2 regions of the Streptomyces sp. NPDC042002 genome follow, and region 1 is predicted to be linked to the other one. Evidence: riboswitches for the same ligand, from Rfam matches in the RefSeq annotation. Region 1 holds a riboswitch; the other holds the start of a gene.
The links. A riboswitch is a leader RNA that binds a small molecule or an ion and turns the genes downstream of it on or off. The one in region 1 is predicted to bind cyclic di-AMP.
Positions count from the first base shown of each region.

Region 1 (7,028 bases):
GAGGTACCGGGGCCGCCCCACGTCCGTTCTCGACGCGTCAGCGTCTGTCAGTCGCCCTGCCTGCCCGCTTCGGCGTCTTCCGCCACCTTGAAGGCGATCCCGTCGAGGATGTCGTGCTCGCTGACCACGACCTCCTCGGCCCCGGTCCGCTCCATGATCGAGAGCAGCACGAGGGCACCCGCGCCGATCACGTCCACCCGGCCCGGGTGCATCGAGGGGATCGCCGCGCGCTCGGCGTGCGTGGAGCGCAGCAGCCACTCGGTGATCTCCCGGACGCGCGCGAGGGAGACCCGCGAGTGGTGGATCCGCCCGGAGTCGTACTCGGCGAGGTCCAGCGCGATCGCCGCGACCGTGGTGACCGAGCCGGCCAGCCCCACCAGGGTGCGCGCCTCGCGCAGCGGGACCGTCTCCTCGGCGAGGTCGAGGGCGGCCTCGATGTCGGCGCGCATGGCCGCGACCTGCTCGGCGGTGGGCGGGTCGGTCACGGCACCGTCGCGCACGAGGTGACGTTCCGTCATCCGTACGCAGCCGATGTCCACGGAGCGTGCCGCGCGCACCCGCTCGGCCCCGACGACGAACTCGGTCGAACCGCCGCCGATGTCCACCACCAGGTAGGGCGTGGCGAGGTCGTCGCGCCCGGCCAGTTCCCTGGTCGCGCCGGTGAAGGAGAACTCCGCCTCCTGGTCCCCGGTGATGACCTCCGGCTCGACGCCGAGGACGTCCAGCACCCCGCGTACGAACTCGTCCCGGTTCTCGGCGTCCCGGGAGGCGGAGGTGGCGACGAAGCGGAGCCGCTCGGCGCCGTGCTCCTTGATGGCTTCCGCGTACGCGCGGCAGGCGGCGAAGGTCCGCTCCAGCGCCTCGGGGGCGAGCCGGCCGGTGCGGTCGACGCCCTGGCCCAGCCTCACGATGGTCATCCGCCGGTCCAGGTCGACGAGTTCGCCCGTCGCCGGGTCGGCGTCGGCCACCAGGAGCCGGATGGAGTTCGTACCGCAGTCGACGGCGGCGACGCGGGTCACCGGCCGTCCTCGCCGGACTCGCCGGACTCGGTGGACTCGGTGGACTCGCCGGACTCGACGGGCCTGAAGGCGAACCAGCCGGCGTCGGCGCCCTCTCCGGACGTCGACACCTGCCACCCGTCGCCGGAGGGCGGTCCGGCCGGGGTGACGCACGCACCCTTGCGCCACCACTCGGGCAGCATCGCGATGGCCTCGTCGCCGAGCGGGTTGACGCCCGGCCCGGCGGCCAGCGAGTGCGCGACCAGGACGTGCAGGCACTTCACCCGGTCCGGCATACCGCCCGCGCTCGGGAAGCCCGCCAGGACCTCGATGGCGTCACGGCGCGCGATGTAGTCCTCGTGGGCGGCGCGGTAGGCCGCGGCCAGTTCGGGGTCGGTGGCCAGCCGGTCGGTCATCTCCTTCATGACCCCGTTGGCCTCCAGCGTCCCGATCGCGGACGCGGCCCGCGGGCACGTCAGGTAGTACGTGGTCGGGAACGGCGTCCCGTCGGGGAGGCGGGGCGCCGTCTCCACGACGTCCGGCTGACCGCAGGGGCAGCGGTGCACGATCGCGCGCAGGCCGCGCGGCGGCCGGCCGAGCTGCTGCTTGAAGGCCTCGACGTCGGCGTCGGTGGGCTCGGTGCGCGGGGTGGTCGGCGGAGGCGTTTCCATGCCGTGAGTCACGTGTCTTTCTGGTCAGTTCATGGGTCGTCACTGGTCGGCGGCGTCGGACTTGTCCACGCCGTCCCAGACATTGGTGTACCAGGGGCGGTCGGCGGTGCCCCGTTCGGCGCGGGCCTGCTTCGCCGCGTCCGGGTCGATCACGACGTAGCCGGTCTCGCCCGGCATCACATAGTGCAGCCGCTGCCGGATCTGCTGCTTCGCGTACGCGTCGTCCTGCCAGCGTGCCTTGAGGTCGCGCAGCTGCTCGACCCGCTGCCCGGCCTGCTCCTGCTGCCGCTCCAGGTCGGCGACCTGGGCGCGCTGGGAGACGTACTGCCGCATCGGGTACGCGAGGGCGACGATCAGGGAGCACAGGACCAGGGCGAGCAGCGCGGCCCGGCCGGTCAGCCGGGAGCGGCGCGCCTGCCGCTTGGTCTGGGAGCGGTAGACCCGGGCCGCCGTCTGCTCGCCGAGCAGCTTCAGCCTGGTCGAGGTGGAGAACCGGTCCCGGTCCTTCACGGCCATGAGTCCCGCCTCCCCAGTACTGGCCCGTCGTACGGGCCCGTCACACGCGTACGTCCCCGCACACGGTACGGGACCGGGTGCGGGGACGTACGGAGGACGCTTCCTGAGCCGGTGAGGGTCAGTCCTTGAAGCGGGGGAACGCCGAGCGGCCGGCGTACACCGCGGCGTCGTCGAGGATCTCCTCGATGCGCAGCAGCTGGTTGTACTTGGCGACGCGCTCGGAGCGGGCCGGGGCACCGGTCTTGATCTGGCCGCAGTTGGTGGCGACGGCCAGGTCGGCGATGGTGACGTCCTCGGTCTCGCCGGAGCGGTGGGACATCATGCACTTGTAACCGCTGCGCTGGGCCAGCTCGACGGCGTCGAGGGTCTCGGTCAGCGAACCGATCTGGTTCACCTTGACGAGCAGCGCGTTGGCGGTGCCCTCCTCGATGCCACGGGCCAGCCGCTCCGGGTTGGTGACGAACAGGTCGTCGCCGACGATCTGGACCTTGTCGCCGAGGCGGTCGGTGAGGACCTTCCAGCCGGCCCAGTCGTCCTCGAAGAGCGGGTCCTCGATGGAGACGAGCGGGTAGGCCGCCACGAGCTCCTCGTAGTACTCGGTCATCTCGGCGGCCGAGCGGGACTTGCCCTCGAACTCGTACTTGCCGTCCTTGTAGAACTCGGACGCGGCGACGTCGAGCGCGAGCGCGACCTGCTCGCCGGGGACGTAACCGGCCTGCTTGATGGCCTCGAGGATGAGGTCGAGCGCGGCGCGGTTGGAGTCCAGGTTCGGGGCGAAGCCGCCCTCGTCGCCGAGGCCGGTGGACAGGCCCTTGGACTTCAGGACGGACTTGAGGGTGTGGTAGACCTCGGTGCCCCAGCGCAGGGCCTCGGAGAAGGACTCCGCGCCGATCGGGGCGATCATGAACTCCTGGATGTCCACGTTCGAGTCGGCGTGCGACCCGCCGTTCAGGATGTTCATCATCGGAACGGGCAGCAGGTGCGCGTTCGGGCCGCCCAGGTAGCGGAAGAGCGGCAGGTCGGACGCCTCGGAAGCGGCGTGCGCGACGGCGAGCGAGACGCCGAGGATGGCGTTGGCGCCGAGCGAGCCCTTGTTGTCGGTGGCGTCCAGGTCGAACATCGCCTGGTCGATCAGGCGCTGCTCGGTGGCGTCGTAGCCGACGAGCTCCGGGCCGATCTGCTCGATGACGGCGAGGACGGCCTTCTCGACACCCTTGCCCTGGTAGCGGTTGGGGTCGCCGTCGCGAAGCTCGATGGCCTCGAACGCTCCGGTGGAGGCGCCGGACGGAACGGCGGCACGACCCGTGCTGCCGTCGTCGAGGCCGACCTCGACCTCGACCGTGGGGTTGCCTCGGGAGTCCAGGATTTCCCGGGCTACGACGACGTCGATGGACGGCACGAGCATCTCCTTCTGGGATGTGACGCGGGTATGCGGGGCTTGGCAGCCCCGCGGGATGAGCCTATCCGGCCCGAGGGGATCGGCCAGCCGATCGACCACCCCTTGAGCAGAAGTGAGAGTACATATTGTTCCTGAACGGAACAAAAAAAGAAATGAAAAACCCCGCTCCGGTGCGTGCGGGGGAACACGCACCGGAGCGGGGAGCCCGTGGGGACGGGGGCCCTCGGCGGGCCTCCGGAGTGGAGGCCCGGCCTGCGAGGGAGCCATCATGAGCTGTCATTCAGCCGGGGCATCTGGGGCGATGCCGCGCACGGCCGGGACCACGGTCGCCCTCCGCCGAAGGCGACCCCGTCGGGCCGGCGTGCGGCCGCGCTCAGCCGAGGTGCAGCTGCTGGCCCGGGTAGATGAAGTCGGCGTCGGCGACGATGTCCTTGTTCAGCTTGAACAGCTTCTGCCAGCCGCCCTTGACGTGCTTCTTCTCAGCGATCGAGCTGAGGGTGTCGCCCTTGACGACCTTGTACTCGCCGTCACCCTTCTTGACCTTCTTGCCGGTCGGGGTGGTGACGGTCTTCTGGGCGGCGGGGCGCTCCGCGGAACGCGAGGCGGCCTGATCCGTCGTACGGGTGGTGGTGGCGCTCTGCGAGCCGCTCGACGAGGAGGATCCGGAGGAGGTCGACGGGGTCGACGGGGTCGAGGTGCCACCGCTGTACGCGGCGCTCGACAGGCCGGTGCCGCAGGTCGGCCAGGCGCCCTTGCCCTGCGCGGCGAGGACCTTCTCACCGATGGTGATCTGCTGCGACTTCGAGGCCTGGTCGGCGGTGGAGGCGTAGGCGGTGCCGCCGTACGCGGCCCAGGTGGAGGCGGAGAACTGCAGGCCGCCGTAGTAGCCGTTGCCGGTGTTGATCGACCAGTTGCCGCCGGCCTCGCACTGGGCGACGGCGTCCCACTCGGAGGCGGTGGCGGCGGAGGCGTTGCCGGCCACCATCAGCGGGGCGGCGATGGCGACACCGGTGACACCGGCGAGCGCGGCGACGCGGGTGGCCTTGTTCGGACGACGGTGCTTGCCCTTGCTGGAAAACAGCATGGAGTGATCCCCTCACCGACGCCTGCGAGGTGAGCTGTCGGGTTCGGGCCGGTTGAGTTGCCCGGCCGCGTGCCGTCGGTCCCGTCTCCAGGACGTCCGACACGCGACTTAACCCCAAGCCGTTCCCGGGTGTCTCTCAACTCCCGGTCCCGGCGCCTACCTTGGGTCCCCCGCTCCTGCCTACGGCGCATGACGCGACGACTGTTCCCGTACGGCCGCTGGCAGGATTCGGCGTTGTGACCGTCGGGGCCCGCTGTGGCGAGCGGTCACGACCGTAAGCAGTCGATCGGCGGAATATCAAAGACGATCAGGGCTTCTGAGACCCATCTCTCAGTTGCACCAAACCGGACATTCCACAGCGAACCGTGACGTGAACTCCCGCTAGTTCTGCACCGTTTCGGCGGTGACGGCAATGCTCCGACCGGGGACGATGAGGCCGGGACCGGCGTCGGTCGCCCCGCTGTCCGCGGCGGACTGGCCACCCCATCCGCCTTCGAGGCCGAGGACGTCGGAAACGTTCCAGAGGTTCGTGCTGACGTACGAGTTGTCGACGCTGTCGCTCGGGGTCACCGAGGGGCCCGGGGTGCTCGACGCGTGCCGCCCCGTGGCGCTGTCGGCAGGGCTGCCGGTCGCGCTCCCCGTGGCGTCTCCGCCACGATGGCGGCCGGTGCCCGCACTCGCGGTGTCGGAGGCGTTCGAAGAGGCGCCCTTCTGTCCGGACTTGCCCGACTCGTCACTCTTGTCGGTCGCTCGGCTCGAAGCGCTGGGGCTCGGCGAGGCGTCAGGCTTCGCGGTGCTGTCGGTCGCGCCCGAGGAGTCGGCCGAATCGCTCGAACCGGCCAGGTTCGACAAAGGGGATGAGCTGGGCGAAGTAGACAAACCGGATGAGCTGTACGAACCAGCGTCACTCCCGGCGCTCGACGAGCCGTCGGCCACGCCCGTGTCGACCTGGACCCCGGCCGAACCCTCACTGAGCCCGGAGAGCGGTCCGCAGGTCGGCCAGGCCGCGAGGCCCCGGTCGTCGAGCAGCTTCTCGGCGACGGCTATCTGCTGCGAGCGGCTGGCCTGGTCGGCCCTCGGGGCGTACTCGAGACCGCCGTACGCCTCCCAGTCCGCCTGGTCGAGCTGGAGCCCGCCGTAGTACCCGTTGCCCTGGTCGGCGCTCCACGCGCCGCCACTCTCGCACTGCGCCACCCGGTCCCAGGTGGTCCCGTCGGCCGCGCTCGCACCCGACGCGGCGAGCAACGGGATGACGATGGCCGATCCGGTCACCCCCGCGGCGACGACGAGGGCTGGGGCCTGACGAGGGCGACGGTGACGGCCGTTCCCGGAGAGCATGCGGAAGCCTTTCGCGTGACAGCGGGGGACCACCGCGGCTCCTGCGAAGTGCTGAAGCGGAGCCGCCGCGTTGATGGGTGAAGGTAGCCGCACTCGATCACTTGTCACAAGTCGATGCAGTACAGATCACGTGAAGATCACAGATTTGATGGAGCGTCATGTTCCGGTAGCCGGAAGGGTGCCCTTTCCGGTATTCGGAAGAACTCCCTCGACGGGGGTTCCGAAGGGTCGCCGATGAACCGATCAAGCACTATTTGACCGGGGTGAACTCCACAGGAAGCGTGCGCAATCCGCGCATAATGAGCCCACCACGCCAGCGCAAATCGGCTGATTCTCCAGCGAGTTGCAGGTCGGGAAGGCGGTTGAGGAGCGTGCCGAGCGCGGTCTGCCCCTCCAGACGGGCCAGCGGGGCGCCCAGGCAGTAGTGGATGCCGTGGCCGTAGCCCAAGTGCTGAAGGTCACGCCGCGCGAGGTCGAGCGTGTCCGGCCGCTCGAAGCGTTCGGGGTCACGGTCGGCGGCGGCGAGGACCACGAGCACGGGGTCGCCGGCCGCGATGTCCTGCCCCCCGATCCGCACGTCCTCGGTCGCGAACCGCCAGGTGGCCAGTTCCACGGGCCCGTCGTAGCGCAGGAGTTCCTCGACGCCCGTCTCCAGCAGCCCGCTCTCCCCGGCCGCGAGAGAGTCCTGGAGACGCGCCCGCTGCCCGGGATGGGTGAGGAGGGCGTGCATCCCGTTCCCGATGAGATTGACCGTGGTCTCGAACCCGGCGAACAGCAGGATGAAGGCCATGGCGGCGGCCTCGTTCTCGGTGAGGTGCTCGCCTTGGTCGGAGGCGCGGATGAGCCCGGAGATGAGGTCCTCGCCCGGTGCGGGCTCCGCGGTCAGCGCCTCGCGCTTGCGGTGGATGAGCTCGGCGAGGTACCCGCGCATCTTCTTGACGGACCGGGCGACCCCGCCCCTCGGCCCGCCGCCGTGCCGGATCATCATCCCCGCCCAGTCCCGGAAGTCGTCCTGGTCCTCA
Region 1 is NZ_JBVJCT010000030.1:92,148-99,175, reverse strand. Features, by position in the region: gene ACZ6KY_RS31935 (Ppx/GppA phosphatase family protein) at 48-1,019, opposite strand; gene ACZ6KY_RS31930 (DUF501 domain-containing protein) at 1,016-1,669, opposite strand; gene ACZ6KY_RS31925 (FtsB family cell division protein) at 1,709-2,185, opposite strand; gene eno (phosphopyruvate hydratase) at 2,304-3,590, opposite strand; gene ACZ6KY_RS31915 (transglycosylase family protein) at 3,958-4,668, opposite strand; cyclic di-AMP (ydaO/yuaA leader) riboswitch at 4,673-4,866, opposite strand; gene ACZ6KY_RS31910 (transglycosylase family protein) at 5,050-6,006, opposite strand; gene ACZ6KY_RS31905 (cytochrome P450 family protein) at 6,257-7,028, opposite strand, start outside.

Region 2 (7,028 bases), on a different contig from region 1:
GACATGTCGGGCGGCGGCGGCACCGGTTCGTACGACGCCACGCAATGGAACGCCGGCGCCCAACAGCCGCAGAACTACGACCCGTACGCGGCGCAGCACCAGGCCGCCTACGACACCGGCGCCCACAGCACGACGGCATGGACGAACGGCTACCAGCAGTTCGCCGCCATCCCCGCGCAGTATCCGGGCCCCGACGCCTCGGGCCAGTGGGACGCGAACGCCTGGATCCAGCCCGAGCAGCAGCTCGACGGCACCCAGCAGTGGACCGTGCCGACGCAGGAGACGGGCGCGTACGACGCCACGCGGTGGAACAGCGCCGGCGGCCAGGACGCGTACCAGGCGTACGAGCACCCGCAGCACGAGTCCTACGAACAGCGGCATCCGCGGTCCGAGTCGTACGAACAGCCGCACGCGGAGCCCGAGTCGTACAACCACGAGCTCACGCAGCTCGACATGACGTACGAGCAGCAGTCCGATCCGGGGGCCCGGGTTCCCTTCGACCAGCAGGCGACCGCGACCTTCGACCAGGCGACCCACGGTCAACTCACCTCGGACGAGGGCGAGTTCGACGACGCCGAGGATTTCGCGGACACGGACGACCTCGACGGCTCCGACGACGCGTACGACCCGTACTACGAGGGGCGCGAGAGGCCGCTGCTCGACGACATGGAAGAGGTCACCCCGGCCCGGCGTCCCGCGACGCGGACCGCTTCCCGTTCCCGGCGCCGCAGCCCCGCCAAACGTTCCGCTCTGCTGACCGTCGCGGTGCCCTCGGCCTGTGTGATGGGGGTGGCGGGGATCGCCGCCGCCTCCGTGGGCGGCATCGGCGGCTTCGGCGGGAACGACTCGAAGGACACCACGGCCAGCGCCTCCGACGCGACCTCCGTGAAGCCGTCGGCCGCGAACATCAAGCTGGACACCCAGCTCCAGAGTCTCTCCGCGGGCGCGGACGACTTCGCCGACCGGGCGAGCCGCACGCAGGAACGTATCGACCTCAAGGCCCAGCAGGCGACGGAGAAGAAGAAGGCGGCGGAGGCGGCGGCCCGCAAGGAGCGGCTGCGTCCGAAGTTCGTCCTTCCGGTGACGCAGCGGGGCCTCAGCGCCTACTTCGGCCAGGCCGGCGTCAACTGGATGTCCGTGCACACGGGCATCGACTTCCCCGTCTCCTACGGGACGTCGGTGATGTCCGCCATCGACGGGACCGTCCGGACGCAGTGGAACAGCGCGTACGGCAACATGATGATCGTGACCGCGATGGACGGCACGGAGACGTGGTACTGCCACCTCTCCTCGTACAAGGTCCCCTCCGGCACCACCGTGAGGGCCGGTGACCAGATCGCCTTCTCCGGGAACTCCGGCAACTCGACCGGTCCGCACCTGCACTTCGAGGTCCGCCCGGCCGGCGGTGCGGCGATCGACCCGCTGCCCTGGCTCCGCAGCCACGGCCTGGACCCCACGTAACAACCGGACGTCACGTACCACCGGGGCGCACGTGACCACCAAGGGCGCGAGGGGCGGTTGACCGCCGGGGCCCCGGCGGTCTTCCGACAGCCGTGGGTCCCCGCGATCCGGTCCCGCGCGTGATCTCCCGGGCTACAGCTTCTCCACCGGCGCGTACCGCAGCAGCAGCCGCTTCGGCTTGGGCTCTCCGAAGTCGACCGTCGCCTCCGCGTTCGCGCCCGTCCCCTTCACGCCGACGACGGTGCCGAGGCCGAACTGGTCGTGCGTGACCCGGTCCCCGACGGCCAGGGAGACCACCGGCTTCTCGGAGACACCGCGGCGCGTGGCGAACCCGGAGGCACCCGAGGCCGCGGACCGCGAACGCGAGGACGACAGGGAGGCGGCGACACCGGAGACCGGACCGGCCGGCATGGACGCCGTCGCCCCCGTGCGCTTCCAGTCCAGATGGGTCGCCGGGATCTCCTCCAGGAAACGGGAGGGCGGGTTGTACGACGGCTGCCCCCAGGCGCTGCGCATCGACGACCGGGTGAGGTAGAGCCGCTCCCGCGCGCGCGTGATGCCGACGTACGCCAGGCGCCGCTCCTCCTCCAGCTCCTTGACCTGCCCGAGCGCGCGCATGTGCGGGAAGACGCCGTCCTCCATGCCGGTCAGGAAGACCACGGGGAATTCGAGGCCCTTGGCGGTGTGCAGGGTCATCAGGGTGATGACGCCGTTGCCGTCCTCCTCGTCCGGGATCTGGTCGGAGTCGGCGACCAGCGCGACCCGCTCCAGGAACGCGGCGAGTCCGCCCGCGTTCTCGCCTTCACCGATCTCCTGCTCGAACTCCAGGGCCACGGCGGCGAGTTCCTGAAGGTTCTCGATCCGGGTCTCGTCCTGGGGGTCGGTCGACGCCTGCAACTCGGCGAGATAGCCGGTGCGTTCGAGGACGGCCTCCAGGATGGTGGCCGGGCCCGCGCCGGACTCGACGATGGTGCGCAGGTCCTCCATGAGCGTGTTGAACCGCTTGACCGCGTTGGTGGAGCGCGCGGCCATGCCGTAGGCCTCGTCGACGCGGCGCAGCGCCGCCGGGAAGCTGATCTTCTCGCGCTGCGACAGGGCGTCGATCATCGCCTCGGCGCGGTCGCCGATGCCGCGCTTGGGCACGTTCAGGATGCGGCGCATCGGGACCGAGTCCTCGGGGTTGGACAGCACCCTGAGGTACGCCAGGACGTCCCGGACCTCCTTGCGCTCGTAGAAGCGGACGCCGCCGACGACCTTGTAGGGCAGGCCGACGCGGATGAAGACCTCTTCGAAGACACGGGACTGGGCGTTCGTCCGGTAGAAGACCGCGACGTCGCCTGCCTTGGCCTCGCCCGCGTCGGTGAGACGGTCTATCTCGTCGGCGACGAACTGGGCCTCGTCGTGCTCGGTGTCCGCGACGTAGCCCGTGATGTTCGAGCCCGCGCCCGCGTTGGTCCACAGGTTCTTGGGGCGGCGGGACTCGTTGCGCTCGATCACCGCGTTGGCGGCCGACAGGATCGTCTGGGTGGAGCGGTAGTTCTGCTCCAGGAGGATCGTCGTCGCGTTCGGGTAGTTCTCCTCGAACTGGAGGATGTTGCGGATGGTCGCGCCCCGGAAGGCGTAGATCGACTGGTCCGCGTCACCCACGACGCACAGCTCGGCGGGGGGCAGTTCGTGCGCGCTGGGCGGTACGTCCACGGGGTGCTCGGAGGTGCCCACGAGTTCCCGGACGAGCGCGTACTGCGCGTGGTTGGTGTCCTGGTACTCGTCGACCATGACGTGCCGGAAGCGGCGCCGGTAGTGCTCGGCGACGTCCGGGAAGGCGCGCAGCAGATGGACCGTGGTCATGATCAGGTCGTCGAAGTCGAGCGCGTTGGCCTCGCGCAGCCGCGACTGGTACATCGCGTACGCCTGGGCGAGGGTCTTCTCGAAGCCGTCGGTGGCCTGAGCGGCGAAGTCCTCCTCGTCGATCAGCTCGTTCTTCAGGTTCGAGATCTTGGCGCTGAACGACTTCGGCGGGAAGCGCTTGGGGTCGAGGTCGAGATCACGGCAGACGAGCGCCATCAGACGCTTGGAGTCGGCGGCGTCGTAGATCGAGAAGGACGAGGTGAATCCGAGCGTCTTGCTCTCGCGGCGCAGGATGCGGACGCAGGCGCTGTGGAAGGTCATCACCCACATCGCGTTGGCGCGCGGGCCCACGAGCGCCTCCACGCGCTCCTTCATCTCGCCCGCGGCCTTGTTCGTGAAGGTGATCGCGAGGATCTGGCCGGGGTGGACGTTGCGCTCGCCGAGCAGATGCGCGATCCGGTGCGTGAGCACCCGGGTCTTGCCGGAGCCGGCACCGGCCACGATGAGCAGCGGGGAGCCGGAGTGCACCACGGCCGCGCGCTGGTTCTCGTTCAGTCCGTCCAGCAGGGCCGCCGGGTCCACGGCGGGCCTGGGCGCGCCGTCGCGGTAGTACGCGTCCCGGCTCGGCGGCATGTCGAACTTCCCGCCGAACAGATCGTCCGGAACCGGCTCCGGTACGTGATCGTCCTCGGGCGGCGGCGGGTGTTCGTCCTCGTGGGCCGCGGAGGGCTTGAGGTCCGCCAGGAAGCTGTCGTCAAAGAGGCTGCTCATCGCTCTCCGAGTCTAGGCCGCCCCACTGACAGCCCGCCGCCACCCCGGGAACTCGACCGGAACTCGTGACGCGAATCCCGGACATCCGGGCCCACACGACCGCCCATCACCTTTCATGACCGACCTGTCACTCCAGGTGAGGTTCGGCGGGACGCCTCCGCAAGGGAGCCGCCATCACATGAAGGTCACAAGCACCATTGACCCCATATACGGATAGATCAACTCAAACGCATCACATGAGACGGAGTACGCGGCGAAGGTCACGAAAATGTATCGGGCATATCGCACATCAACCTTCACACGGGCCACAACAGTTGGTTAGCGTGCCGGAAGGCCACTCGACCGCAACCGGCGAACCTCGCCGGGCCGAGCGGCCTCCGCCGAGTTCGGTACGCCCACGGGCCGCCGGAGCCGGGGACCCACCGAACTCGGGGTGAATCGGTCCAACCGCCTTGTGGGGCATGGACCGTAGGGCAACCTTCCGGAACCACCCGCCCGAACCCGACAGCTAACTCGGCAGGCGGATGACGGAAGGAGTCGCCTCTCTTGGCGTCGCACCGCAAATGGCGTCCTACGGGTACGCGCATCGCAGGCATACGGACCCCGGCCCTCGCCACGGCGGCCCTCGCCTCCGTGGCCCTGCTCTCCCAGACGGCGAACGCCGCCCCCTCGGCCGAACCCAGACCCAGCGTCGAAGAGGTCTCGAAGAAGGTCAACGACCTCTACCACCAGGCCGAGACGGCCACCGACAAGTACAACGCGACCCGGGAGAAGGCCGCCAAGCAGCGGAAGCGCGTCGACACCCTGCTCGACGACGTCGCCCAGCGCACCGAGAAGCTCAACACCGCGCGCGAGGAGCTGGGTTCGTTCGCCGCGGCGCAGTACCGCACCGGGGCCGTCGCGCCCAGCACCGCGACACTGCTGCTCGCGGACAACCCGCAGGACTACTTCGACCAGACCCAGCTGATGAGCCGTCTGACGACCCGCCAGAAGGCGGCCGTGGACGACTACATCACCGACCAGGCCGCCACCACCAGGAAGCGTACGGAGGCCAGCCGGAGCCTGCAGTCGCTGACCGCCTCGCAGAACGCGCTCAGGACGTCCAAGGCCGCGGTGCAGCGCAAGCTCGGCGAGGCCCGCGGCCTGCTCTCGAAGCTGAACGCCGAGGACAAGGCGCGGCTGGCGGCCATCGAGAAGAAGAAGCAGGAGCGGGCCACGGCCAAGGCGGCGGAGCTGGCACGACAGCAGGCGGCCGCCGAGAAGGCCGCCCAGCGGCAGTCGTCCGGCACCACGACCGGCTCGACGGCCGGATCGACTGCCGGACCGGCGACGGGATCGACGGCCCCGGACTCCTCGTACGCGACCAAGGCGGCCAAGGCGCTCGCGTTCGCCCGCACCCAGATCGGCAAGCCGTACGTCTGGGGCGCCACCGGCCCGGACTCCTACGACTGCTCGGGCCTGACCCAGGCCGCCTGGAAGGCCGCCGGTGTCGGTCTCCCGCGCGTCACCTACGACCAGGTGAACGCCGGCACGACGGTCTCCCTCGCCGACGCCCAGCCCGGTGACCTGGTCTTCTTCTACAACGACATCAGCCACGTCGGCCTCTACATCGGCAACGGCATGATGATCCACGCGCCGAAACCGGGAGCGTACGTCCGCGAGGAGTCGATCTACTACGACGGCACCTCGGCGATCCACAGCGTGGTGCGCCCGGCGTAGTCCGGGGCGCGGGCGACATCCTTCGCGGGGCACGCGCGCGTGGAGCGACTGAAGCTCCACGCGCGTGTGCCCCTCGTTTCGTACGGCACGCACGCGTGCCCCGGCGTTTCGTATCCCACGCGCGCGTGCTCCGCTGTTTTCGTCCCCCACGCACGCGTGCCCGGTGTTTTCGCGCTCCCCACGCGCGTGCCCCGTCGGTAACCGGTCCGGAGATCCCTAGCATCGGGCGCATGCCAGATACACCGGACATGCCGGACACCGCTTCGTTCCGCGCCTGGTGGGCGGGACGGTCGCCCGCCGCCGGAACCGCCGTCATGGCCACCGGCGTCATCTCGATCGGGCTGCACCTGACCGGCTACGAGACCCTCTCCCGGATCGCGCTGGTCCTGGCGTCGCTCGCCTGGCTCGGGCTCGCCGCGGACTTCCTCGTCCGGCTGGCGGGCGACCGGGAGCAATGGGTGCGGCAGGCCGGCACGCCGGCCGGGCTCAACGCGGTCGCGGCGACCACCGTGCTCGGCACCAGGTTCTCCGTACTGGGGTGGCAGGGGCTCGCCGAGGTCCTGCTCGCCCTGTCGGCCGCGCTCTGGCCGATCCTGCTGCTGGCCGTCGTACGGCACTGGCGGCGCCGTATGGCGGGAGAGGTGTTCCTCGTCTGCGTGGCCACGCAGGGGCTCTCGGTCCTCGGCTCGACGATCGCCACCGCCGTGGGTTCGGACTGGCTCGCGCACACGGCGATGGTGCTGTTCTGGCTGGGGATCGTGCTCTACGGGGTGTCGTTCGCGCACTTCGACCTGTGGGAGGTGAGGAAGGGCGCCGGGGACCACTGGGTGGCGGGCGGCGCGCTCGCGATCTCGGCACTGGCCGGGGCGGAACTCGTCACCGCGCACCACGTGAACATGTACCTGTGGAACAACGACGACCAGGGCGTCCTGCGCGCCGCGACCGGCACACTGCTCGTGCTCGACCTCGCCTGTTACTGCCTGCTGATCATCGCGGAGGCGGTGTGGCCGCGCCCGCGGTACGACATGCGGCGCTGGGCGACCGTCTTCCCGCTGGGGATGACGGCGGTGGCGACCCTCTCGGTCGCGTCCGCCCTCGACGTCTTCTGGCTCAAGGGCACGGGGCAGGTGCTGCTGTGGATCGCGGTGGCGGCGTGGCTGGCGGTCGCCGCGGGCGCCGCCCTCGCCGTCAGGTCCTCGACACGGGCGTGAAGGCGCCGGTCCAGCCTG
Region 2 is NZ_JBVJCT010000022.1:13,636-20,663, forward strand. Features, by position in the region: gene ACZ6KY_RS27105 (M23 family metallopeptidase) at 1-1,461, shown strand, start outside; gene pcrA (DNA helicase PcrA) at 1,594-4,080, opposite strand; cyclic di-AMP (ydaO/yuaA leader) riboswitch at 4,449-4,618, shown strand; gene ACZ6KY_RS27115 (C40 family peptidase) at 4,627-5,799, shown strand; gene ACZ6KY_RS27120 (tellurite resistance/C4-dicarboxylate transporter family protein) at 6,030-7,010, shown strand.
Region 2: linked by a shared signal. The riboswitch ahead of ACZ6KY_RS27115 (C40 family peptidase) and the one ahead of ACZ6KY_RS31915 (transglycosylase family protein) in region 1 are both predicted to bind cyclic di-AMP.